Regions from separate parts of the Sodalis sp. RH24 genome, predicted to be linked through region 2. Evidence: predicted binding sites of a transcription regulator. Region 2 holds the regulator's gene; each other region holds the start of a gene.
The links. The regulator Fur, encoded in region 2, represses iron uptake genes when iron is present. The targets are predictions, from matches to a motif close to ATAATAATGAGAACNACTATCAA.

Region 1: ACL2XG_RS23635 (Nramp family divalent metal transporter) is a predicted target of Fur. The motif match lies at 4,850-4,872, and genes of this name have one in related genera.
Region 3: ACL2XG_RS07430 (TonB-dependent siderophore receptor) is a predicted target of Fur. The motif match lies at 3,622-3,644, and genes of this name have one in related genera.

What each region holds. Positions count from the first base shown of each region.
Region 1 covers NZ_CP178729.1:5,186,260-5,194,053, reverse strand. Annotated here, with positions in the region: gene ACL2XG_RS23655 (LytR/AlgR family response regulator transcription factor) at 1-194, shown strand, start outside; gene glk (glucokinase) at 278-1,255, opposite strand; gene ACL2XG_RS23645 (aspartate/glutamate racemase family protein) at 1,391-2,083, opposite strand; gene mgrA (L-glyceraldehyde 3-phosphate reductase) at 2,405-3,394, shown strand; gene ACL2XG_RS23635 (Nramp family divalent metal transporter) at 3,572-4,810, opposite strand; gene ACL2XG_RS23630 (NupC/NupG family nucleoside CNT transporter) at 5,194-6,378, shown strand; tRNA gene ACL2XG_RS23625 (tRNA-Ala) at 6,534-6,609, opposite strand; tRNA gene ACL2XG_RS23620 (tRNA-Ala) at 6,676-6,751, opposite strand; gene gltX (glutamate--tRNA ligase) at 6,878-7,794, opposite strand, start outside.
Region 2 covers NZ_CP178729.1:2,026,370-2,034,163, reverse strand. Annotated here, with positions in the region: gene alsC (D-allose ABC transporter permease) at 1-48, opposite strand, end outside; gene alsA (D-allose ABC transporter ATP-binding protein AlsA) at 60-1,598, opposite strand; gene alsB (D-allose transporter substrate-binding protein) at 1,656-2,591, opposite strand; gene alsR (transcriptional repressor AlsR) at 2,613-3,500, opposite strand; gene fur (ferric iron uptake transcriptional regulator) at 4,063-4,533, opposite strand; gene fldA (flavodoxin FldA) at 4,889-5,404, opposite strand; gene ybfE (LexA regulated protein) at 5,583-5,882, opposite strand; gene ACL2XG_RS09345 (alpha/beta fold hydrolase) at 6,090-6,854, opposite strand; gene seqA (replication initiation negative regulator SeqA) at 7,058-7,591, shown strand; gene pgm (phosphoglucomutase (alpha-D-glucose-1,6-bisphosphate-dependent)) at 7,619-7,794, shown strand, end outside.
Region 3 covers NZ_CP178729.1:1,625,611-1,633,404, reverse strand. Annotated here, with positions in the region: gene opgB (phosphatidylglycerol--membrane-oligosaccharide glycerophosphotransferase) at 1-1,776, opposite strand, end outside; gene ACL2XG_RS07440 (nuclear transport factor 2 family protein) at 2,154-2,591, opposite strand; partial or broken gene ACL2XG_RS07435 (helix-turn-helix transcriptional regulator) at 3,117-3,362, shown strand; gene ACL2XG_RS07430 (TonB-dependent siderophore receptor) at 3,684-5,828, shown strand; gene ACL2XG_RS07425 (MFS transporter) at 5,950-7,284, opposite strand.

The DNA of each region.
Region 1 (7,794 bases), 2.3 Mb from region 2:
CGGAATTCTGCAGCCGGTTGCCGGAGGAGTTTTTTTTCCGTTGCCATCGGTCGTATGTGGTGAACCTGGGAAAAATTCGTGAAATTGTGCCCTGGTTTAATAATACCTATCTGCTGCGCCTGAGCGATCTGGATTTTGAAGTGCCGGTCAGCCGCAGCAAGGTCAGGGCCTTCCGGCAATTGATGCGGCTGTAGCCGGGGGTTGGCTACAGAACCGTGTCCACGGGCATGCAGGGCAAGAGGGTAAAGGCGCCGGCAACAGCCGGCGTCCGGTCAGATCAGACCGAAACCTGGAGTTGAAGACCCATTAGCTGGCGCATATGCGCGCCGGCGCCGAGCAAGCCCGGTTGTTCGTGCCTGATCAGAAACACCGGGATATCGCGTACGTAATCGTTAAAGCGGCCTTTATCCTCGAACGCCGCGCGAAAACCGGAGGCGCGGAAAAATTCCAGGAAGCGCGGCACCAGGCCGCCGGCGATATAAACGCCGCCAAACGTGCCCATGTTCAGCGCCAGATTGCCGCCAAAACGCCCCATCAGCACGCAGAACAGCGACAGCGCGCGCCGGCAATCGTCATTGCTGCCGTCGACGGCCTGTTCCGTGACCTGTTGCGGCTCCAGTGAATCCGGAACGCGGCCATCGATGGTGACGAGGCTGCGGTACAAATTAACCAGCCCGGGGCCGGATAATACGCGTTCGGCCGACACATGGCCGAACTCGCCGCGCAGCACCGCCAGGACATCGGCTTCCTCTTTGCTGTTAGGCGCGAAGTCGACATGGCCGCCTTCGCCCGGCAGGCTTATCCAACGCTGGTCCAGATGCAACAGATGGCACACGCCAAGGCCGGTGCCGGCGCCGTACACGGCAATCGGCCCCTGGGCCTGCGCCTGCGTGCCGCCAAACTGCACCACATCGCCGGCGGCGAGCATCGGCACCGCCATCGAGACGGCGGTAAAATCATTGATGACCTCCAGGCGCGCTAATCCCAGGCTGTCCTTCATGGCCTTGATGGAAAATGCCCAGGTGCTGTTGGTCATCTCCACCCAGTCATCGGTTATCGGACAGGCGATAGCGATACAGGCCTCCGTGGCCTCGACCTTTTGCGCGGTCAGGTAGTGACGGATCACCGCTTCAAGGGTGGCGTAATCTTTACCGGAATAGGTGTGGATATGGGAAATCGCGCCATTGTCCATATCGCATAACGCCAGGCGGGCATTGGTTCCCCCAACGTCACCGACCAGGGCATATTTTGTCATTATGTAAGGCTCCGCTAACTCTTCTACTTGCCGTCGGAGGGTTACCGGCAGCAAACATAAACAATTTATTAATATAATAATAATACCAGTTATATTGGCCAATGCTATAAATTGAGTTTGCTTTCGGATTCGCCTTTATCCCAGGGCAAAGGCCACCGCGGCGGCGGCGTGGAGGGTGGTGGTGTCGAACAGCGGCACCGTTGCGTCGTCTTCGCCGATCAGCAGGCCGATTTCGGTGCAGCCGAGGATCAGTCCCTCGATGCCCTGGCCCTCCAGCGAAGCAATAATGCGCCGGAAGGTGTGGCGCGATTCATCGCGGATCTTGCCCAGGCATAACTCCTCGAAAATGATGTTATGAATCGCGTCCATTTCCGCAGCGCCCGGAACGGTGATTTCGATGCCGTGCGGATGCTCGAACCGCCGGCGATAAAAATCCTGCTGCATGGTAAAGCGGGTGCCCAATAGCCCGACCCGCCGCAGGCCACGGGCATTGATTTCCCGGGCGGTGGCATCGGCGATATGCAACAGCGGCAGTGGACAGGCCCATTCAATGGTGTCCGCCACCTTATGCATGGTGTTAGTGCAAAGGACGATGGCCTCGGCACCGGCTTTTTGCAGCAATACCGCTTTGGCCGCCAGCAGATCGCCCGCCCGTTGCCAATCACCCTCGGCCTGCATGTGGGCGATTTGGGCGAAATCGACGCTGTACAGCACCAGATCCGCCGAATGCAACCCGCCCAATGCGCCGCTAATGCCTTGGTTAATCAAGCGGTAATAAGGTAAAGTGGATTCCCAGCTCATGCCGCCTAACAGCCCTAGTGTTTTCACTGTGTGATCCTCGTGCGTCTTCGGCCGGGTCAATGCCGCGGCAACCGTAGCGCTTGTATTGTTTGTCAGGGAAGGGTTATTTTTAACTGAGTTTGATGATAAAACGGTGCTTGCCCATCACACCCGCGACAAGCTCGCGCGCGTTTGTTTGTCAGTAGTCTGAGTTATTTTTAATGGAATTTATCGCTTAACTGATGCTAAGCGCAATATATTATCCGACCAGGATAATTCACCGTTGCCGGTAAGCCTATGCCGTCGCTTGCCCGGCGAATTTAGCGGTAACCGATTCCTACCGTGATAGTAATGATAAAAGGATACTTTATGGTTTATCTGGCCAATCCAACGCGTTACGACGATATGTTATATCGCCGCTGCGGTAATAGCGGTCTTCAACTGCCGGCGGTGTCGCTCGGCCTGTGGCATAATTTCGGCGACGTCACGTTGCTGGAAAACAGCCGCGCCATGGTGCGCCGCGCCTTTGACTTAGGCATTACCCATTTTGACCTGGCCAATAACTACGGGCCGCCCCCGGGATCCGCCGAAGCCAATTTCGGCCGGTTGCTGCGCGAGGATTTGCTCCCCTACCGTGACGAGCTGATTATTTCCACCAAGGCGGGCTATACCATGTGGCCCGGGCCTTACGGCGACTGGGGCTCGAAAAAATACCTGGTGTCCAGCCTGGATCAGAGCCTGCGCCGTCTGGGCCTGGACTACGTGGATATCTTTTATCATCATCGTCCGGACCCCGCTACGCCGCTTGCCGAAACCATGAGCGCGCTGGATCTGCTGGTACGCCAGGGCAAGGCGCTCTACATCGGCCTGTCCAACTACCCCGCCGCGCTCGCCAGGCAGGCGTTGGCGCTATTAAACGACCTCGGCACCCCCTGCGTGATTCATCAACCCAAATATTCCATGTTTGAACGGTGGGTGGAACCGGAACTGCTTGATGTGCTGGCTGAGAACGGCGTGGGGTCGATAGCCTTTTCGCCGCTGGCCGGCGGTCAGCTGACGGACCGCTACCTGAACGGCATACCGCAGGATTCGCGGGCGGCCAGACCGGGTATGACCCTGACGCCGGAACAGCTTACCGCGCAGAAAATGGATAAGGTACGGCGCCTGAACGATATTGCCCTGGAACGCGGCCAGAAGCTGGCGCAAATGTCTCTGGCCTGGGTGCTGCGCGGCGATCGGGTAACGTCGGTGCTGATTGGCGCCAGCAAAACCTCGCAAATAGACGACGCGGTGGGGATGCTGGCCAATCGCGAATTCAGCGCCGACGAATTGGCGCGTATCGAAGCGATACTGGCATAAGGCCGCGCCGGCCCGCAATTTCCGCCCGGTATTGGCGGGCCCGGCGTGCCACGGAGCCTCGGTCGGGCGCATAAACCGCGCCCGGCCAACCCCATAGACACGCATTGCCCTTAACGCGCCGGGTGCGACCTCCGCGGTAGGGTGGCGTATCGGATAACCGGAGAAGATAAAGTCCGGTTACAGGCCGAACGCGGTGCCCACCATCAAATAGCCATTCAGCGTTACCACCACCGCCACGATAACCCACCCCAACGTCTGGATCAGGCGCGAGTTCACCATGTCGCCCATCAGGACGCGGTTGCCGGTAAAGGTCAGCAGCGGCACCAGCGCCAGCGCAATGCCGAAGCTGAGCAGAACCTGGCTTAATACCAGGATACGGGTCGGGTCCAGCCCCATCATGATAACCACAAAGGACGGCAGCATCGTGACCACCCGCCTTACCAGCAGCGGTATGCGAAAACGCACAAATCCCTGCATCACCACCTGCCCGGCCATGGTGCCCACCACGGTGGAGGACAGGCCCGCCGCCACCAGGCTCAAACCGAATACCGTCGCCGCCGTATGGTTCAGCAGCGGCGCCAAGGTCAGGTAGGCCTCATCCAGATCGGCGATGCCGGTATGCCCGCTGAAGTGAAATGCCGCCGCCGCGGTGGCCATCATGGCCAGATTGACAAAACCGGCGGTGGTCATGGCGATGGCCACATCCAGTTTAGTCGAGGAGTAGCGTTGGGCGCGGTTGCCGTGCAGTCCGTTTTGCGTCAAGGAAGAATGCAGGTAAATCACATGCGGCATAATGGTGGCGCCCAGCACCCCGGCGGCCAGGAAAACCGCGTCGCCGTTCGGCAGGCTGGGCAGCAGCATGCCTTTACCCAGTTCCGCCATATTCGGTTGCGAAAAAAACAGCTCCGCGATATAGGCGGCGGCGACAAACAGCAGCAGCCCGCCAATGACCAATTCCAGTGGTTTTTGACCCCGCTGTTGCAACATGAGGATCAAGAATGTGGCGATGCCGGTAATGATTGCGCCTTGCAGCAGCGAGCAGCCCAGCAGCATTTTAAAACCGATGGCCGCGCCGACGAATTCCGCCAAATCGGTGGCCATGGCAATGATTTCAGCTTGTATCCAGTAGGCCCACACCGCCGGGCGCGGGAAGCGATCGCGGATATGCTCCGCCAGGTTCTTGCCGGTGGCGATACCCAGCTTTGCCGACAACAGCTGGATGAGCATGGCCATAAAGTTGGCCCACACCACCACCCAGAGCAATCGGTACCCGAAGCTGGCGCCCGCCTGGATATTGGTGGCGAAATTACCGGGGTCGATATAGCCAATCGCCGCGATAAACGCCGGGCCAAGCAATGAGAGCTTTACCTTGCGTGATGCGCGATTGACACCGTCCGCAGTTCGGCTATTCAGCATATCAGTGACCCTTATGATCCATCGAATTAGCTTCATCCTATCCAAACGATAATAATTATCAAGCGCATTTAGGACGTTTCGGGTTATCTCTGCGATAGATGACGATGATGATGAGCATAAAGGGGGCAAAACCCAGCCTAATGACAGTTTCATCCCTAATTGGACCGGCTTAGAAGCGCCAATGGGTTACTAAATTACATTAGCACACTATTAACATAATTGGATATAAATTTAACTTTTTTCGCGACTTATCTGTGACCGCCTCGCTATCCTCATCTTCTGCTAGAGGATTTTTATATATTTGCAACTTATAACTCGTTTTTAGTTCGACCGTTACATAGAATGAGCGGCAAATTATTGCCTGCCTCATAACTGGAGCAACTATGTCCCGGATTTTTCATTTTGTCCTCGCTCTTGCCGTAGTGGCAATCCTGGCGTTATTGGTCAGCCACGATCGTAAAAAAATCAGGCTGCGCTTTATTGTTCAACTATTAGTCATTGAAGTCCTGCTTGCTTATTTTTTCCTTAACTCGCAGATTGGATTGGGTTTTGTGCAGGGATTCTCGGCGCTGTTTGATAAGTTGCTAGGATTTGCCGCCGAAGGGACAGGATTTGTTTTCGGTAATATGAATAAACAGGGCCTGGCATTCTTTTTCCTGAATGTGTTATGTCCGATTGTATTTATCTCGGCCCTGATAGGTATTTTGCAGCATATCCGGGTGCTCCCTTTTATTATCCGCATCATCGGTACCCTGCTGTCGAAAATTAACGGTATGGGCAAGCTGGAGTCGTTTAACGCCGTCAGTTCGCTGATCCTGGGGCAATCGGAAAACTTCATCGCTTATAAGGATATCCTGGGCAAGATGTCCGAACGCCGGATGTACACCATGGCGGCCACGGCGATGTCGACGGTATCGATGTCCATCGTCGGCGCCTATATGACCATGCTGGAACCGCGCTATGTGGTGGCCGCGCTGGTATTGAATATGTTCAGCACCTTTATTGTGCTGTCATTGATCAATCCCTACCAGGTCGGCAAGGAAGAAGAGCTGCAGATGAGTAATCTGCATGAAGGACAGAGCTTTTTCGAAATGCTGGGTGAATATATCCTGGCGGGCTTCCGGGTGGCCATTATCGTCGCGGCCATGCTGATTGGCTTCATTGCCATTATCGCCGCCATAAACGCCTTGTTCAGCCTGGTGTTCGGCATCAGCTTCCAGGGCATACTGGGGTATATATTTTATCCCTTTGCCCGGGTCATCGGCATCCAGGGCGACGAGGCGCTGCGGGTCGGCAGCATCATGGCCACCAAGCTGGTCTCCAATGAGTTTGTCGCCATGATGGATTTGCAAAAGGTTGCCGGCCAACTGTCCGCGCATTCCGTCGGCATCCTGTCGGTATTCCTGGTGTCGTTTGCCAACTTTTCATCCATCGGCATCGTGGCCGGCGCGATTAAAGGCCTGAACGAACACCAGGGCAACGTGGTATCCCGCTTCGGCCTGAAGCTGGTGTACGGCTCGACGCTGGTCAGCCTGCTGTCCGCCGCCATCACCGGTTTGGTAATTTAAACCGCCGTCCATCTTGCCGTCATAACGACGGTGCGGTTGGGGCCGGGGAAACCCGGCCTTTTTTATAGGATTGACGCGATAAATCGAGGCGGCGCCAGGCATGCACGCACAAGATATAAAAACAAAAAACCGGCCAGAAGCCGGTTTTTTTAATGTGGTGGAGCTAAGCGGGATCGAACCGCTGACCTCTTGCATGCCATGCAAGCGCTCTCCCAGCTGAGCTATAGCCCCAACGTACTTCCTGGGTAACACGAACACCGTCGTAACACATCATCATATCAGGCCAATCGAGGTGATTGGTGGAGCTAAGCGGGATCGAACCGCTGACCTCTTGCATGCCATGCAAGCGCTCTCCCAGCTGAGCTATAGCCCCGTACCCGACACATCATGTCTGGTGGACGGGGCGCATGATATGAAACCCGGCAAACAGTGTCAACGGCTAATTGAAATTAACGCATCAAACGCTGAAAAAGCCGTCAAATCCTCGATAACGAACGGTTTATCCGGCGCGCTGGGCGATATAGTCCAGCGCCTTATCGATACGGGCCAACGAACGTGACTGTCCGACGGCATGGACGGTGACATCCAGCGCCGGCGACTGGCCCGCGCCGGTGACCGCCACGCGCAGCGGCATCCCTACCTTGCCCATGCCCACGTTGAGCTCCGCCGCCGTCTCCTCGATAGCGTTATGCACGTGTTCAGGCGACCACGACGTCAGGGCGGCCAGTTTGGCGCGCGCCAGCACCAACGGCTCGCGGGCCACCAGGCGCAGATGTTTTTTGGCCGCGTCGGCATCGAACTGCTCGAAATCCTCATAGAAATAATGGCATGAGGCCGCCATTTCTTTCAGGGTCTTGCAGCGATCGCCGAGTAATGTCACCAGCTCCGCCAGTTGCGGCCCATTGCGGGTATCAATGCCCGCTTGTTCCATATGCCATACCAGGTGGGTGGCGACGTATTCCGGCGGCAGATGATTAATGTAGTGGTGATTAAGCCACAGCAGCTTTTCGGTGTTAAAGGCGCTGGCCGATTTGCTGATATCGTCCAGGGTAAACAGCCGCTTCATTTCTTCGATGGAGAAAATTTCCTGATCACCATGGGACCAGCCCAGGCGCACCAGGTAATTCAGCAGGGCCTCAGGCAGAAAACCGTCGTCGCGGTACTGCATTACGCCCACCGCGCCGTGGCGTTTGGACAGCTTCTTGCCGTCGTCGCCCAGGATCATCGAGACGTGGGCATATTCGGGCACCGGCGCGCCCAGGGCCTTGAGAATATTGATCTGGCGCGGCGTGTTGTTGATATGATCCTCACCGCGGATAACATGGGTGATTGCCATATCCCAGTCGTCAATCACCACGCAGAAATTATAGGTGGGCGAGCCGTCGGTACGGCGGATAATCAGGTCGTCAAGCTCTT
Region 2 (7,794 bases):
GCCGTACTGATCCCAGAATTTTTGGAAGTTAAAGGTGGCCTTCTCCATTTTTATTTCCCTCAGCTTTGTGGCAGAGCCCACGTCATAATATCTTCTTCCCCGATACTCTCATTATTGTCAAGAATATGGGCTAATGTCCCTTCGCAAAATATTGCGATACGGTCGCATACGGTAATGATTTCCGGCAGTTCGGATGACACCATCAATATGGTTTTTCCCGTGGCGGCCAATGTGCGCATCACCTTATAAATTTCCGCCTTGGCCCCGACATCAATGCCGCGGGTAGGTTCGTCAAAAATAATAACCTCCGGCTCGCAGCAGAGCCATTTTGATATCAATACCTTTTGTTGGTTGCCGCCGGATAACTCAGTGATATTTTGGTCCACCGAACTGCATTTCAGCGATAGCAGCCGCCGCTGCGTTTCCGCCAGCTGCCTTTCCTTATCCGGATTAAATAATCCCAGAGCACCTTTATAGCCGCCATCCTTAAGGCTTTTGCTGATGGCGATATTCTGCGCAATGGAAAAATTATCAAAAAAGCCGTTTTCACGCCGGCTTTCGGTGATATATCCCATGCCCTTCTTCAGGGCGTCCAGCGGCGAAGAGGGCGTGATATCGACGTTATGCAGCATCACCTTGCCGCTGCTTTTCGGTTCCACGCCGAAGATGCAGTTCATGAATTCGGTGCGTCCCGACCCCACCAGTCCGGCAAAGCCCATGATTTCGCCCTTTTTTACCTGGAAGGAGACGTGCTTGACCCGGCGTTTATCCCGGCTGGTGATATTCTCCACCGCAAAGATGATATCGGCGTCCCCCGTGTCGCCGCCAACCTTCTCCTTAAGGGAGCGAAAGCGGTTTTGCAGCTCGCGTCCGACCATCAGCCGGACAATATCATCGTTGGTCACCTGTCCCATCTGCCCGGACGCGACGCTGCTGCCGTCCTTTAGCACCGTATAGCGGTTGCAGATGCGGCGTATTTCGTTAAGCTTATGCGAAATATAGACAATCGCCGTGCCGTCCTGGCGCAGCTGGTTCATGATCAGGAACAGGTAATCCACTTCGTTATAGGTCAGGGAAGAGGTCGGCTCGTCCATGATGATCACCCTGGCGTCCAGCATCAGGGTCTTGGCGATTTCCAGCATTTGCTTTTGGCTGATGGACAGGTTGCCGACCTTCTCGTCAAGCCGTATTTTCAGCCCCACGCGCAGCAGCATAATAGCCGCTTTGGTACGCATGTCGTGCCAGTCCACCACGTTTACGCCGAACACTTTTTTTACCGGCAGACGACCGATAAATAAATTCTCCAACACGGTTAATTCATCGATAACGCTTAATTCCTGGTAAATTATTCCAATGCCCAATCTGGCAGCGACTTTATGATCAAGCTTCGCGTACTCAACATTATTAATTATTATTTTCCCCGCAGTCGGTTCGTAAATACCGGAAAGTATTTTCATCAAGGTTGATTTGCCGGCGCCGTTTTCACCTAATAAAGCATGTATCTCATTAGGGTATATTTCCAGGTCAACTGATTGCAACGCCTGGACGGGACCAAAGGATTTGGCGATCCCCTCCATTTTAATATATGGAGTGCTCATATTACTCTCCGGATTAATGACAAGACGGCGGGAATAGGCGGTCTTGCGGCACCTGGACTATTTGGTGACTAATATAGAATCGACGGTTTCAATTTTCGGCTGGGCATCAAGCGCAATCAGCTTGCCCGCTTTCACCGTATTCACCAGGATGGCCAGGCCGTTGGCGCCGATTTCCGCCGGATTCTGGGCCACGGTGGCGGTCATCATGCCCTGGGCGACCATCTTGCGCGCCTCGGGAATACCGTCGGTGCCGACCACCAGGATCTTGCCGGTCTGTCCCGCGTTGGCCACCGCCTGCGCCACGCCCATCGCCATGGTATCGTTGGCGCAATAGAAGGCCTTCAGCTGGGGATGACGTTGCAGCACATTGGTCGCCACGTCCAGGGCCTTGATGCGATCCCAATCCGCCGGCTGGCTGGCCACCAGCTTGATATGGCTGTTGGCCTTGAACTCCGCGGTCGCGCCGTTGCGCCGCGCCTCGCCCGAGGCGTTGCCGGCCTTGCCTTCGATAATGGCCACTTCGCCGCCCTGGGCGCCCAAGCTATCGATAATAAATTTGGCGCCTTTCGCGCCGACCGCGACATTATCGGTGGTGATAAAGGCTTCGACGTTGCCCTTGGCCTTGGCCAGGCTGGCTAAATCGATTTTTTCGTCGAGGTTAACCAGGTGAATCCCTTTCTGATAAGCCTTGGCGACGGGAATCACCAGATTCACCGCCGATAAAGGCGCAAAGGCGATGCCTTTATAATTCTTATTGGTTAAATCCTCGAATAATTGTAATTGCGATTGGAAGTCGCCTTCCGACGGTGACGCGAATATATCCACCGTCACGCCGAGATCCTGGGCCTTTTTCTCAATGCCTTGTTTCATCTCTACCCAGAAAGGGTTGGATAATGTTTTAAGAACAACGGCGTAATCGGCTGCCGCGTGGACCACGGTGGACAACATCAGTCCACAGGCGGCGCCACCGGCCAATTTAAGAAATTTATTCATTATTCTATCTCCAAAAGAGAATTATTTATAATCACGCTTCAGGTACTTGGTAATGGAACTCGTTTTTTCCAGGTTTTTATTCGCCAGCTCGATATCCTGCCGCGCTACCGAGACATAAAACGCATCCAGCAGCGTAAGCTGCAAAATACGGGCCGAAGCGTTTCTGCCTAATAACGGCGTTTCCGGCGCCGGTGAACAAATATTAAAATCAGCCAGCTGGGCTATGGGGGAATTGCTGCTATGGGTAATACAAATGATCTTGGCCCCATTATCCTTGGCAATCGACACCACCCGTTTCAGATCGCTGGTGCGGCCCGAATGGGATACCACCAACGCCACATCGCCCGGTTGCAACAGGGAGGCCGACATCATCATCAAATGCGCGTCCAGGTAGGCATTGCAACGCAAGCCGATTTTCAGGAATTTATGCTGCACGTCCGCGCAAATGGAATTAGAGCCGCCGACGCCGTACAGCTCGCGCTGATGGCCGGCAAAAAAGCATTGGGCCGCCTGCTGGATGACGTTGGCGTCGACTATCGCCTGGCCTTCGACAATGGTGCGTACGGTCAGGTTAAACACTTTGTTGACCACATCCTCCGGGCTGTCGGTGGGCGAGAGTTCGGCGGTGATATCATGGTCGGCATGATCGAAATACTCGACGATGGCGCTGCGCAGCTGGCGAAAGCCGCTGAAACCGAGAATTTTCGACACCTTGACAATCATGGCTTCCGACAGGCCCAGACTCAGGGCCACCTCTTTGATCCCCGAGACGTCGGTGAGGTTGCCGGGAGATAAAAACCACTCCACTATCCGGCTTTCGTTTTCAGTCATGCCTTCTTGTTTAATACGAATATAAGGAGCAATGCCTATGCCGCGCGGCATATCGTTTTGCAGTTCCGCATCATTCATCTGGACTATCTCTGGTGATTAACATTGCCTGTCACTATATCACCATGGCGAAAGTTTAAAATCTGCTGCGAACTTCACGTTTTTTATTAATTTATAAATTAACTTTTTGTGTAAAAATCGAGTCATCGATCCGGGTTAATTTCAGGAAGGTATTTTTGGCTATATTAATTCAATAAAATCATATAATTAAAATGTATCTTTTGTTGTCGCTTACTGCTGACAGCGAAAAATAGCTTTATCATCAGATTCACAGAATAATTTACCCGGTGAAAAAATCGCAATAAAAACGCTGTCGTTTCAATGGATTACGCAAATTAGCCCAAAATAGCGTCCCAGGGCCTCTATTTATTCTTTATTTATTTTTATTTTCTGTGAAGTTTTCTGGAGTTTGCCGGCGGTGAGCACGGCGGTGATTGGCGGATACGACGCTTGTCGACGCGCTTCGGGAAGGAAACGTTACCAGGGAAGGGGACGGGCGGCGTTTAGCCTCATTGAAAAAATCGTTGCAGGGTGAGAAAGCGGCGCGATAACAGCCGCTTTGGAGAAACGGACCGCGCCGCGGTTATTCTTTTACGCCGTTGAGCATATCGGCGTGATCGTGCAGCGTTTCGTCTTCGCGGCAGTTGCCGATTTCACAATGCCCATACAGATATAAGCTATGGTTGGTCAGCTTGATATTGTGCCTTTTGGCAATATCACGCTGGCGCGCTTCGATGAACTCGTCGCGAAATTCGATAACCTTGCCGCAGTCCAGACAGATCAGGTGGTCATGATGATACTGTTGCGTCAGTTCAAAAACGGATTTGCCGCCTTCAAAATTGTGGCGGGTTACGATACCGGCGTCGTCAAATTGGTTTAGCACGCGATATACCGTGGCCAGGCCGATTTCCTCACCCATATCGATCAGTTTTTTGTACAGATCTTCCGCACTGACGTGATGGCATTCCGGATCTTGCAACACTTCCAGAATCTTCAGTCTGGGAAGGGTGACTTTCAGGCCGGCCTTCTTCAATGCAATATTATTGTCAGTCATGCGGGTTTAGTCCTGTTACTTTGATAATCTGATTGTAGGCTAACTTAGCCTATAACATCGGTCGGCCCGAAAAATGTGACGCCGTCTCATTATAAGACTGCCTGTCCAAAATGAAAACCGCGCCTTGTTAACAACTATAGCCCGTTTCAGGGGGCGAATTCTGCAACATTTTGCTAAAAAGGGTGGAACCGCTGCGCTATTGTACCGCGTTGTGGATAAAAGTTAAAAACTTGTATCTATTAATTTGAAAGGATTTAGTTATCAGTGAGGTTGGCGGCGCCGTCCCGACGCCATGACGGCAACCGATTCTCTTGCCGGGCGCCGTCGCGACGGCACCCTCCCGCACGGCTTGACTTTAGCTGAGCTGCAATTCAGCGCTGATTTGCTTCACCCAGCCGTCCACGCGTTCATTGGTCAGCTCGGGCTGGCGGTCTTCGTCAATGGCCAGGCCGATGAAGTGATTGTCGTCCGCCAGTCCTTTCGACGCTTCGAAATGATAGCCGGCGGTGGGCCAGTGACCGACGATGGTCGCGCCGTTGGGCTCGATAATGTCGCGAATGGTGCCCATGGCGTCACAGAAATATTCGGCGTAATCCTCCTGATCGCCACAGCCGAACAGCGCCACTTTTTTGCCGGAGAAATCTATTTCTTCCAGGGTGGGGAAAAAATCATCCCAGTCACATTGCGCTTCGCCGTAGTACCAGGTCGGGATGCCGAGCAGCAGGGTGTCGAACCGCGCCAGGTCTTCTTTACTGCTTTTGGCAATGTCATGAACTTCGGCAACATCCGCACCCAGTTGCTTCTGAATCATTTTGGCAATATTTTCGGTATTGCCGGTGTCACTGCCAAAAAAAATGCCTACAGTTGCCATGAATTTGAAAACCTCTTAAATATTATGGATATGTTCCGTAACAGAATCAGCGATGCTCTGCGGCAATCATAGCAGACCCTTATGCGGGGAGAAACTCGCCGGCCGGGTTTTGTCGCAAATTTGCCCCGTTCGCGGCCTTGGGCCCTGGACGGGATGGCGCTTTACCGGGCCGGCAAGTTTACTCCGGATGCGGATCCGCGCCTTGCTGCCGTTCAAGCTCGGCCAGTAAAATCAATTCGATCAGCTCGCTGCGCGACAGGTTTTGCCGGTAGGCCAGCTCATTTAACGCATCCACCGCCTCGGCGTTGATTTTCAGCTCCACCCGGCGCAGGCCGCGCTTTTTATCCCGGCGCAGCTGGTTACGCTTGTTGATGCGCAACTGCTCATCGCGGGACAGGGGGTTGGTCTTCGGTCTTCCCGGGCGCCGCTCATCGATAAATAAATCCAGGGTGGTGCGGTCCGTTTGTTCTTTTGCCATAGGTCATGAAGGGATTGTGCATCAAGAAGCAGGCGGGCAAACCCCGTCCGGCGGCGTGGCTGGCTACGCCGCCGGACGCGCATCGCCCGTAACGTTATGTTTTATGTACGCCGGGGCTGCCATAAAACACAGCGGGCCATGTTACCCCAGCCCGGTAGCAAACGACAATATTAAACTCGCCGGCGCTAATCCCGGCGGCGGCCCGGCCTATTCTTCCAGGAAACGGGCCAGGGCGCGCATGAGCGCCGCGGGTTTTTCCGCATGAACCCAATGACCGGCGCCGGCGACCACATGCGCCCGCGCCCGGGGGAACTGGCGTTGGATCGCCTGGCGGTAACCGTCGTCCAGATAGGGCGATTTTTCACCGCGGATAAACAGCACCGGCCCTAGCCAGGGCGCCGACTCCCGCCAGCCGATAAGCGCCGGATAGTTATCCCACAGCGCCTCGACGTTAAACCGCCACCGGCCCTGGTGAAAGGATTTCAGCAAAAACTGGATGGTTTCCTCATCAAGGGCGTCATGGCGCATGAGCGCCGCCGCCTCCGTGCGCTGTGTGACGCCCGCCGCCTCGACGCGCCTGAGCGCGGCGAAGACGTTGTCATGGTGACGGGTGGGGTAGGCCACCGGCGCCATATCGATAACCGCCAGCCGCGCAACGCGGCCGGGCGCCTGGGCGGCGAGGGTCATGGCGACCTTGCCGCCCATGGAATGGCCGATGAGGTGACCGGCGTCGATATGCAACGCATCAAGCAATTCGATCACGTCCCGGCTCATGGCGGCGTAACCGGCATCGTGGTCATGGGGGGACAAGCCGTGATTGCGCAGATCAATCTGCAGGGTGGCGTGGTGTTCCCCAAGCGGCCTGGCCAGCACGCCCAGGTTATCAAGGCTACCGAACAGCCCGTGCAGCAATATCACCGGCAGTGCTTCACCCGGCTGCCGGGCAGGTTGCAGACGATAGTGTAATTTCATCCTGATCCTCATGGCGATAACAGAGCCTGATAGCCTATCATGAGTTATCCGTCCCGCGGCCGTAAAAAAACCGGCGGCGCCAGGAAGGCCCTCGGGGGAAATTCCGACTTTTTACCGAAGCCGGATACTAGCGCTATTCGCGGGGCAGGTTTAGCTTGTATAATCCTTTTGATTGATTTATGAGAAGAAAGCCCCGGATAAAGATGAAAACAATTGAAGTCGACGAAGACCTTTACCGCTATATCGCCAGCCATACGCAGCATATCGGCGAAAGCGCCTCGGATATTTTACGCCGGATGCTGAAATTTAATGCTCAGGCCAGCGCCGCAGCGCGCAGCGCGCCGCCGCCGGAAACGCCCCTCAAGACGCAGGCCGTGTCTGCGACCCGCGATCGCGTGCGCGCCATGCGTGAGCTCCTCCTTTCCGACAGCTACGCCGAGCAGCGCAAGGCGGTTGATCGTTTTATGCTGGTGCTGTCCACCCTGTATAGCCTGTCGCCCGCCGAATTTACCGAGGCGGCGGATATCCTGCACGGCCGCACCCGTACTTATTTTGCCGCTGATGAGCAGACATTATTGCAAAATGGCAGCCATACTAAACCCAAGCAGGTAGCGCAAACGCCCTACTGGGTTATCACCAACACCAACACCGATCGTAAACGGAGCATGGTGGAACACATTATGCTGGCAATGCAGTTCCCCGTGGAACTGACCGATAAAGTTTGCGGTACCATTTGATCAACAGCAGGCAAGGGAGAAGCACCGATGGCTAATAGCCCCCGCGCCGGGCAGCCCGCCCGGCAAAGCGATTTAATCAATGTCGCGCAGTTAACCTCGCAGTATTATGTGTTGCGTCCGGAGCCGGGCAACACCGCGCATGCGGTAAAATTCGGTACTTCAGGCCATCGCGGCAGCGCGGGGCGCCACAGTTTCAATGAAGC
Region 3 (7,794 bases), 400 kb from region 2:
CACGTCGGAGTCGATTTTAACGATGTTCGGCTGGGTGCTCAGGTTGCCGACGGCGACACAATAATTGGTTACCTGGCTCAGCGATGGATCCCAAATATCGGCCATTTTATTACAGTCATCAATCCATAAAAATTTATCCCGGGCATTCAATTTCGCCAATTGCTGTTTTAACGGTGCGGATAAATACACGTCGAACATCGGCTCAATATTATTTTTATCAATTTTTAAAATCAACGGTATTTTAAATTGAACGCCGGAAAAGCCGATGGTTTTGGCATTTACATCAATTTTATATTTTTTTATCTTGGTCGGGAAATCCCACTGCCGGATAACATCCGGTATCCATGCGGTTATCTTATCATCGAGATTTAAAAAATAGGTTGATAACGATGTGGAGGATAAACTGCTCCGGCCCAGGCCGATATAGTTATCGCCCCCCAGCACATCCAATACAGTCGCGCCGTTATCCAGCGTGCTGCGCTTGACATTACTGACCTGGGGCTGCTCCTTGTCGCCGCGCAGGATAAAGAACAGATCCTTTCTGTCGTGCTGATTTAAAATATCATAGGCGGTATTGTTCATGGCCAGGTGATCGGAAGACACCACGATCACCGTGTTTTTGAAATAGCCCGATGCGCGGATTTTTTTGATAAGCCCCGCGATATGCTCCTGGCTGCAGGCCACGGCGCTTAGGGAGCTGTTTTCCATATTGTCATACGCATAGGAGCGATTGGTGCAGGATCGCGAAATATATCCGTCCGGATGATGGGTGTCGACGGTCAGCGCAAATAAGGCAAACCGCTGTTTTTGTTGCGACAGCGCAATAAATTTATCATAGACCAGATCCAGCAGGGTATCGTCATACCAGCCCCACTCGTTGCGGTAGTCGGGATCCTTGACCAGTCCCTTAAGCTCCTGGAAACCATAGATATGCTCAAAACCATGGGACTTCAGGAACAGGCCTTTACCGGCAAACGCCATATCGGCCCCCTGGTAAAAATAGGTATCGTAACCGGAAGCCTGCAGTATATCGCCCAGGCAAATATCATGGGGGTAAAAGGTCGATAACGAACTTGAGGCATTGCCGTCAAAGGGGGCGAATAACGGAATGCCGCACTGCGACGCCACCATTCCGGCAATGGTGTAGCCGGTGCCGGGCAATTGGGTAGTATTGCTGAAATCTATAGCATCGTTTTTCTGACTGTTAAGCTCGGTGGTTAAACCGGCAAAGGCGTCCTGATCGAAATAGGTTCTTTCCAGGCTTTCGGCATAGATATAAATAAGGTTGGGGCTGTCTTTCGCCAGTGTTTTGGACGGGGTTCTGTAATAGGTATTAAAGTCCGTATCGCCGCTTGCCAACTGGGATTTAACCAGGCCGGCAATTTCACCGCTGGCCGGCGTGGCAATCACGGCGACCACGGCCAAAACGAGAGCCAGCAGGCCGTAAGCCGTACGGCCGCCGCCGGCTTTTCTGAATAGCAACAGCCATGACATCAGGCTGAACACCAGCAGGGAAGCCAGGATGAAACCGGCAAAGGGCAGGATGTACTTGCCTAATCCGGCGCCGGTTAAACTGCTGGTCAGGGTATACAGCACCGAATCATTGATGCCGGCGCCGGTAAAGTAATTACTGGCGACCCTGACTAAATTAAGCAGAATATAAATACCTAAAACAAACAGCACTAATGAAAACAAATATTTATTTTTTTTGGCTTTCGTTGAATAAATAATAACCGCCGCTATAAATAATACTATCGACAGGGTTTCCGCTGACATTGTTCTCCCTCCATCGGGCAGTAAGGGAAATACCTCCGGCTATAGCAGCAGCGTTTCAAGGCGGTCTTCCGGTAAGGGATGGGTGATAGTTATCTGTATAGCAATTAATCCGCTACGGCGCGAGATTTCATTACCGTTTTGTGACAAGCCGCGCCGGCGGGTGGTGCGGGTAAAAAGAATTGAACGGCGAAATACAAGAAATTATTTTTTTAATCAATTGATTTAAAACAGTAAAACTTCACCGCTCGGCTAAAAAGCAGGAGATGAATTCTTTTTGCGTTGACAAAAAGTTACATTTTTTTTACAGCGGAAAGCCCGGTGGGCGCGGGGAAAACGACGCAGCGGCCCTCATATCCGAGAGCCGCGCTGGCAGGGGTTTATTTAGGCAATGAATAGGCCTGGCGCGCCAGGAGCTTCCAGGCGCCCGCCGCATTTTTCTGCCATACCTGCATGACGCCGATTTTCACTTCGCCCGGCTTGCCGCCGTCTGCGGTTTTCGCCTGCAGGATATGCCTGACGATGGCCACGTCGCCGTCGACCTGCACGGTTTGGTCTTTGAGATCCAGCGTCAGGAATTTGGATTGACCGGTGACGATGGCATCGACAAATTCGGCGTTGTTCTGGATTTTACCGCTGGAGTGGCCGTAGCTCAGCGTCGGCGCGCCCACTTTCTCCAGATCGGCTTTCTTGGCGCTGACCATGGCCTGACGCATGGTTTCCACCGCCTTGGTTACCGCCGTGGCATCGGCGCTTTGGGCGAAACAGCTGCTGCTCAACAGCAATGAAAGAAGGGCCGCGCCTGCAATTTTATACATGGTTATTCCTTACCAGTGACATCGTTAAAGAGGGGCAATGCTAACCAATTTCATGAGGTTACCGTTGTGACTGATCTCATGTATTTCAAAAAAAATAGTTTTTATTTATTTTTAATAAAACATTGTTTTGAAATTATCTCAAGCAATTGTCCGCGGAACATTGTGCGGGATGGCGGCAAGCGTTTCAATGTGATTAAACTCACAATTTTTGGCATTAATAAATTATTACTACCACGGCAATCTGTGCCACCGGGTGTAAACCCCTGATTGACATTGCGTGGCGGTCATAGCAATCAGAAAAGATCAAAAAACTCGGAAATTATTAAAAGCACGGGATTTTTGCGGGGCAGGGGAAATTTACTGAGTGGAATGATGGCGTTACACACAGCACAAAATCAGGCCGGCAATTGCCGGCCCTCACCCTGATGTGTGTTCTATTCTTATAAAGTGTTTAGTTATTCTAAACAACTCTGATGTTAAGTGATGCTAAACAGATTATCAAGCTAACTTTACTCATATTTGAAGATGATTCCAAAACGCCTGAAAGAAGCCCGGCACAGGGCCCAGCTGACACAGGAAAAGCTGGCGGTCATGGCTGGCATCGATGAGTCCACCGCCCGTTCCAGAATTAGTCAGTATGAAAATGGGATATATCGTCCCAATTTTGAAACCTGCTGTGCGTTTGCCCGCATCCTGAACGTACCCGAATGCTATTTCTACACGCTGGACGATGAGTTTGCCGCCGCGCTGCTGGCGCTGTATGTCTCGCACGCGGCATCGGCCAATATGCGTCTGGCGTCGAATGAAGGAGAAGAAGAAAAAGAAGAAAAAGAAGAAAAAGAAGAAGAAAAAGACGCTGCCGACTGGCAAAAACGGGGTTAAGCCTACCGCCGCCAGGCCATCTTAGACTAACCCTTTCCATTGCCGTATCGAGGCGTAGCAACGTCTCGCAGCCGCCATCCCGCCCCGCGTAAGCCTTGCCGTTCCGGCCAATTCCTTAAATGTGTTAAATTATTTCTTGAATCAATAAATAAGAAAGATAATAATTCTCATTTAGTTTCAATTTCATTCACCTGTCAATGGAAAGATACAATGAGAAGGGTCTTGCGCTTAACACGTTCCACTCTGCTGTGTTCACTCGCTTTCGCGGCGCCGTTATTCACCTATGCCGAGGATACCCTGGTGGTTACCGCGGCCCAGACGGCCGACAGCGCCGATGCGCCGACCCGGGGCTACACAGCCAACACCAGCCGCGGAGCGACCAAAACCGATCAGCCGCTGATTACCACCGGCCAGTCGGTGTCGGTGGTGACGCGCCGGCAAATGGACGATCAGGCCGCCCTGACGGTGAACAGCGCGTTGAATTATACGCCGGGGGTATTTACCAACTTCGCCGGCGGCGCGACCCGCTACGAGACCGTTTCCCTGCGCGGATTCCACGGCGGCGATACCAATAATACCTTCCTGGACGGCCTGCGGTTGATGAGCGACGGCGGCAGCTATAACAACCTGCAAATCGATCCCTGGTTCCTGGAGCGCGTCGATGTGATTCGCGGTCCGTCGTCGGCGCTTTACGGCCAGACCATTCCCGGCGGCCTGGTGATGATGACGTCCAGACGCCCCCGTTTTGCCAGCGAAGGGCATATCAAGCTGATGGCCGGCAATAACGCCACCACCGGCGCGGCGTTCGACTATACCGGCGCCGTCAGCGATCAATGGGCGTTCCGCCTGACGGGCATCACGCGCCATAGCGATACCCAGTACGATCACCAGCGCGAGGAACGCTATGCCATCGCGCCGTCGCTGTTATGGCAGCCGGACGGCAACACGTCGCTGCTGTTAAAAGCCTATCTGCAAAAAGATCCGTCGGGCGGTTATCACAGCGCGGTGCCGGCGGACGGCAGCCTGTACGCCAGCAGCGGCGCCAAGCTGGACCGCGGGTTTTTTGACGGCGAAAGCAGCCTGAATACCTTTAAGCGCCGCCAGCAAATCTACGGCTATGAATTCGACCATAGCATCGACGACGTCTGGTCAATCCGCTCCAACGGCAGTTATACCCATGCCAACGTCGACCAGCAGCAGGTTTACCAGATTGGCTGGAACAGCGATCGTACATTGCTTAACCGCTATTATTCCGGCGAATCGTCCTCGCTTGCCGCTTACGCCATGGATAACCAGCTGGTGGCCGATTTCAGCACCGGCGACCTACAGCATAAAGTGGTGCTGGGCGGTGAATACCATGAATATACCAACGACCTGTGGGACGACAGCGCCTACGCCACCCCGCTCAATGCGCTCACCGGCGTCAGCGGCGGCCCGGGGCTGTTCACCGACTACGGCCTGACCGTGCCGGGCGTCACGCGCGTCGATGCCAAACGCCGCTACTCACAAAGCGGGGTCTATCTGCAAGATGAGATGACGCTGGATAAATGGCACCTGGATCTGTCCGGGCGCTACGATCGCATCGTGGCCAAAAATACCACGTTCAATACCGACACCACCTACCGGCGCCAGGACGATCATATCAGCGGCCGCGGGTCGCTGCTGTATGCCTTTGACAGCGGCATTTCGCCTTATGTCAGCTTTAGCCAGGCCGTCACGCCGCAGGCCTTGTCCGGCGCCGACGGCAACCTGTTGAAACCGACCACCAGCGAGCAGTACGAAGCCGGGATAAAATACCAGCCCCCCGGTACTTCGTCGCTGTATACCCTGGCGGTTTACGACCTGACGCAAAAAGATGTGGCCAACCGTATCGTGCAGGGCAGCTATTATGTCCCGGCGGGCAAGGTACATTCCCAGGGGATTGAACTGGAGGCCCGCACGCAGCTCACCGAGCGTCTGGCCGGCATAGCCGGCTATACCTATAACCGGGTACGCTTCAGGGACGCCGTGGACGGCAACGACGGCAACACGCCTTATGTCACGCCGGATCAGATGGCGTCGCTCTGGGCGCAGTACCAGGCGGATTACGGCATCAACCTGGGCGGCGGGGTGCGTTATATCGGCCGGCAGTGGGCAGATAATGAAAACACGCGGCGCGTGCCGTCGGTGACCCTGCTGGATGTTTCGCTACGCGCCGATCTTGCCGCCTGGAACCCGCAGTGGAAGGGGGCCTATGTGCAGCTTAACGCCAATAACCTCACCGATCGGAAATACGTGGCGGCCTGTTATGGCACCGGCTATTGCTATTGGGGCGCGGAGCGCTCGCTGGTGGCCACCGTGGGCTACGATTTCTGATCAACAGGCAAAAGGCACGGGCCGGGGAAAGGATGTCCAGGCGCGTCAAGGGGGAGGGGAGAGGGAAAATAGGCGGATGAGGGGGGGCGGGCCGGGTTTCCCGCCCGCCCCCTATACAGGATTACGCCGGAACGTTTTTCAGCACCAGCCGCTGGATTTTACCCACCACCAGCAAATAGCACAGCATCGACATAATGGCCGAGCAGCCGACAAAAATCAGCGCGCTGTTAAACGAGTGCAGATTTTTGACCAGAAAACCAATCAGCAACGGGGTGACGATGGAGGCGACATTGCCGAACACGTTGAAGATGGCGCCGCACAGGCCGATCACCTCTTTCGGCGCGGTATCCGCAATCACCGGCCAGCCCAGCGCGCCGAAGCCTTTACCGAAGAATGCCAGCGCCATCAGCGCCACCACCAGCACCGTATTATCGGTGTAGTTGCAAAGGATCATGCTGGATGCGAGCAGCATGCCGAACACGATCGGCGCCTTGCGGGCAAAGGTAAGCGAACAGCCGCGCTTAAGCAGGAAATCCGACACCACGCCGCCCGAAATACCGCCGACAAAACCGCATAACGCCGGAATGGAGGCGATGATGCCTACCTTAAGGATGCTCATCCCTTTTTCCTGCACCAGATAGATGGGGAACCAGGTCAGGAAGAACCAGGTAATGGTGTTGAGGAAATACTGGCCGAAAAAGATGCCCAGCATCATACGGCTGGTGAGCAGTTGCTTAACGTAGTTCCATTTCGGTCCGTTATCCTTCGCCTTTTTGCTGTCCATATTGACCACGCCGCCGCCCTGCTCGATATAATCCAGCTCGGCGCGCGACGCGTAGGGGGATTCAAACGGGTTATGGACAAATTTTATCCACAGAAACGTCAGGATAAAACCGATGACGCCCATGACGGTAAAGACGTGTTTCCAGCTCCACGCATAGACCAGCCAGCCCAGGAAAGGCGAAAAAATCGCCAGGGAAAAATACTGCGCGGCGTTGAAAATCGACGACGCCGTGGCGCGCTCCTTGGCCGGGAACCACGCGGCGACAATACGGGCATTGGCCGGGAAAGCCGGGGCTTCGGCGAAGCCCAGCAGGAACTGCAGCATAAACAGCGAAAAGACCGCCATCGGCACCGACAGCACCCCGACGAATCCTTGCAGCAGGGTGAACAATGACCAGAAAAACAAACTGTAGCTATAGACTTTAATCGACCCGAACCGGTCAAGCAGCCAGCCGCCGGGGATTTGCATCAACAGATAGGCGATGCCGAACGATGAAAAAATCATGCCCAGGTTGACCACATCCAGCCCCAAATCGTGGGACACCGCTGTGCCGGCTATCGACAGGGTAACCCGGTCGGCATAGTTAACCGCCGTAATAATAAATATAAATAACAGCACCACATAACGTACGTGGGTCCTGCCTTTTTGGTCCAAAGTGGACTCGATTGCCATACGATGTCTCCGCGTTAACGCTGCGCGCCTAAGGCATTTATTCCCGGCGAATTGTCGCCGCCGCCATAGGCCTCATAATTAAAATACTGTCTGTCGGTAGGGGACTGGGTATACGTTGAATGGGTATCGGCGCGATACGTAAAAAAGAAGAGGTATCAATCGCCATCCGTAATTTGAGCAGGCAGTATAAAAATGGCGCCAGGGTAAGTCATTATGCAAATGACCAATATTAGAGCCGGGATTAGGACTATTTTTGTGGGAACATGGAGTCTGTGCGGTGGATCATAAATATGGGTTTTAGATAATTTTTAATTTTAATATTGCGATGGTGATCACAATTTATAGGTATTTCGCCGCATAATAAATTAAAAAATTATGGAGAGAGATGTTTTTGCCCAACTGCGGCATCCCTTTTTCGGCCGGGTTAGTATTCCACGATTAGTTGATAAATTAAACTAAATTTGTAATGGCGTGGATATTCTCCGTGCGGCAAAGCACGGCATTATTCAT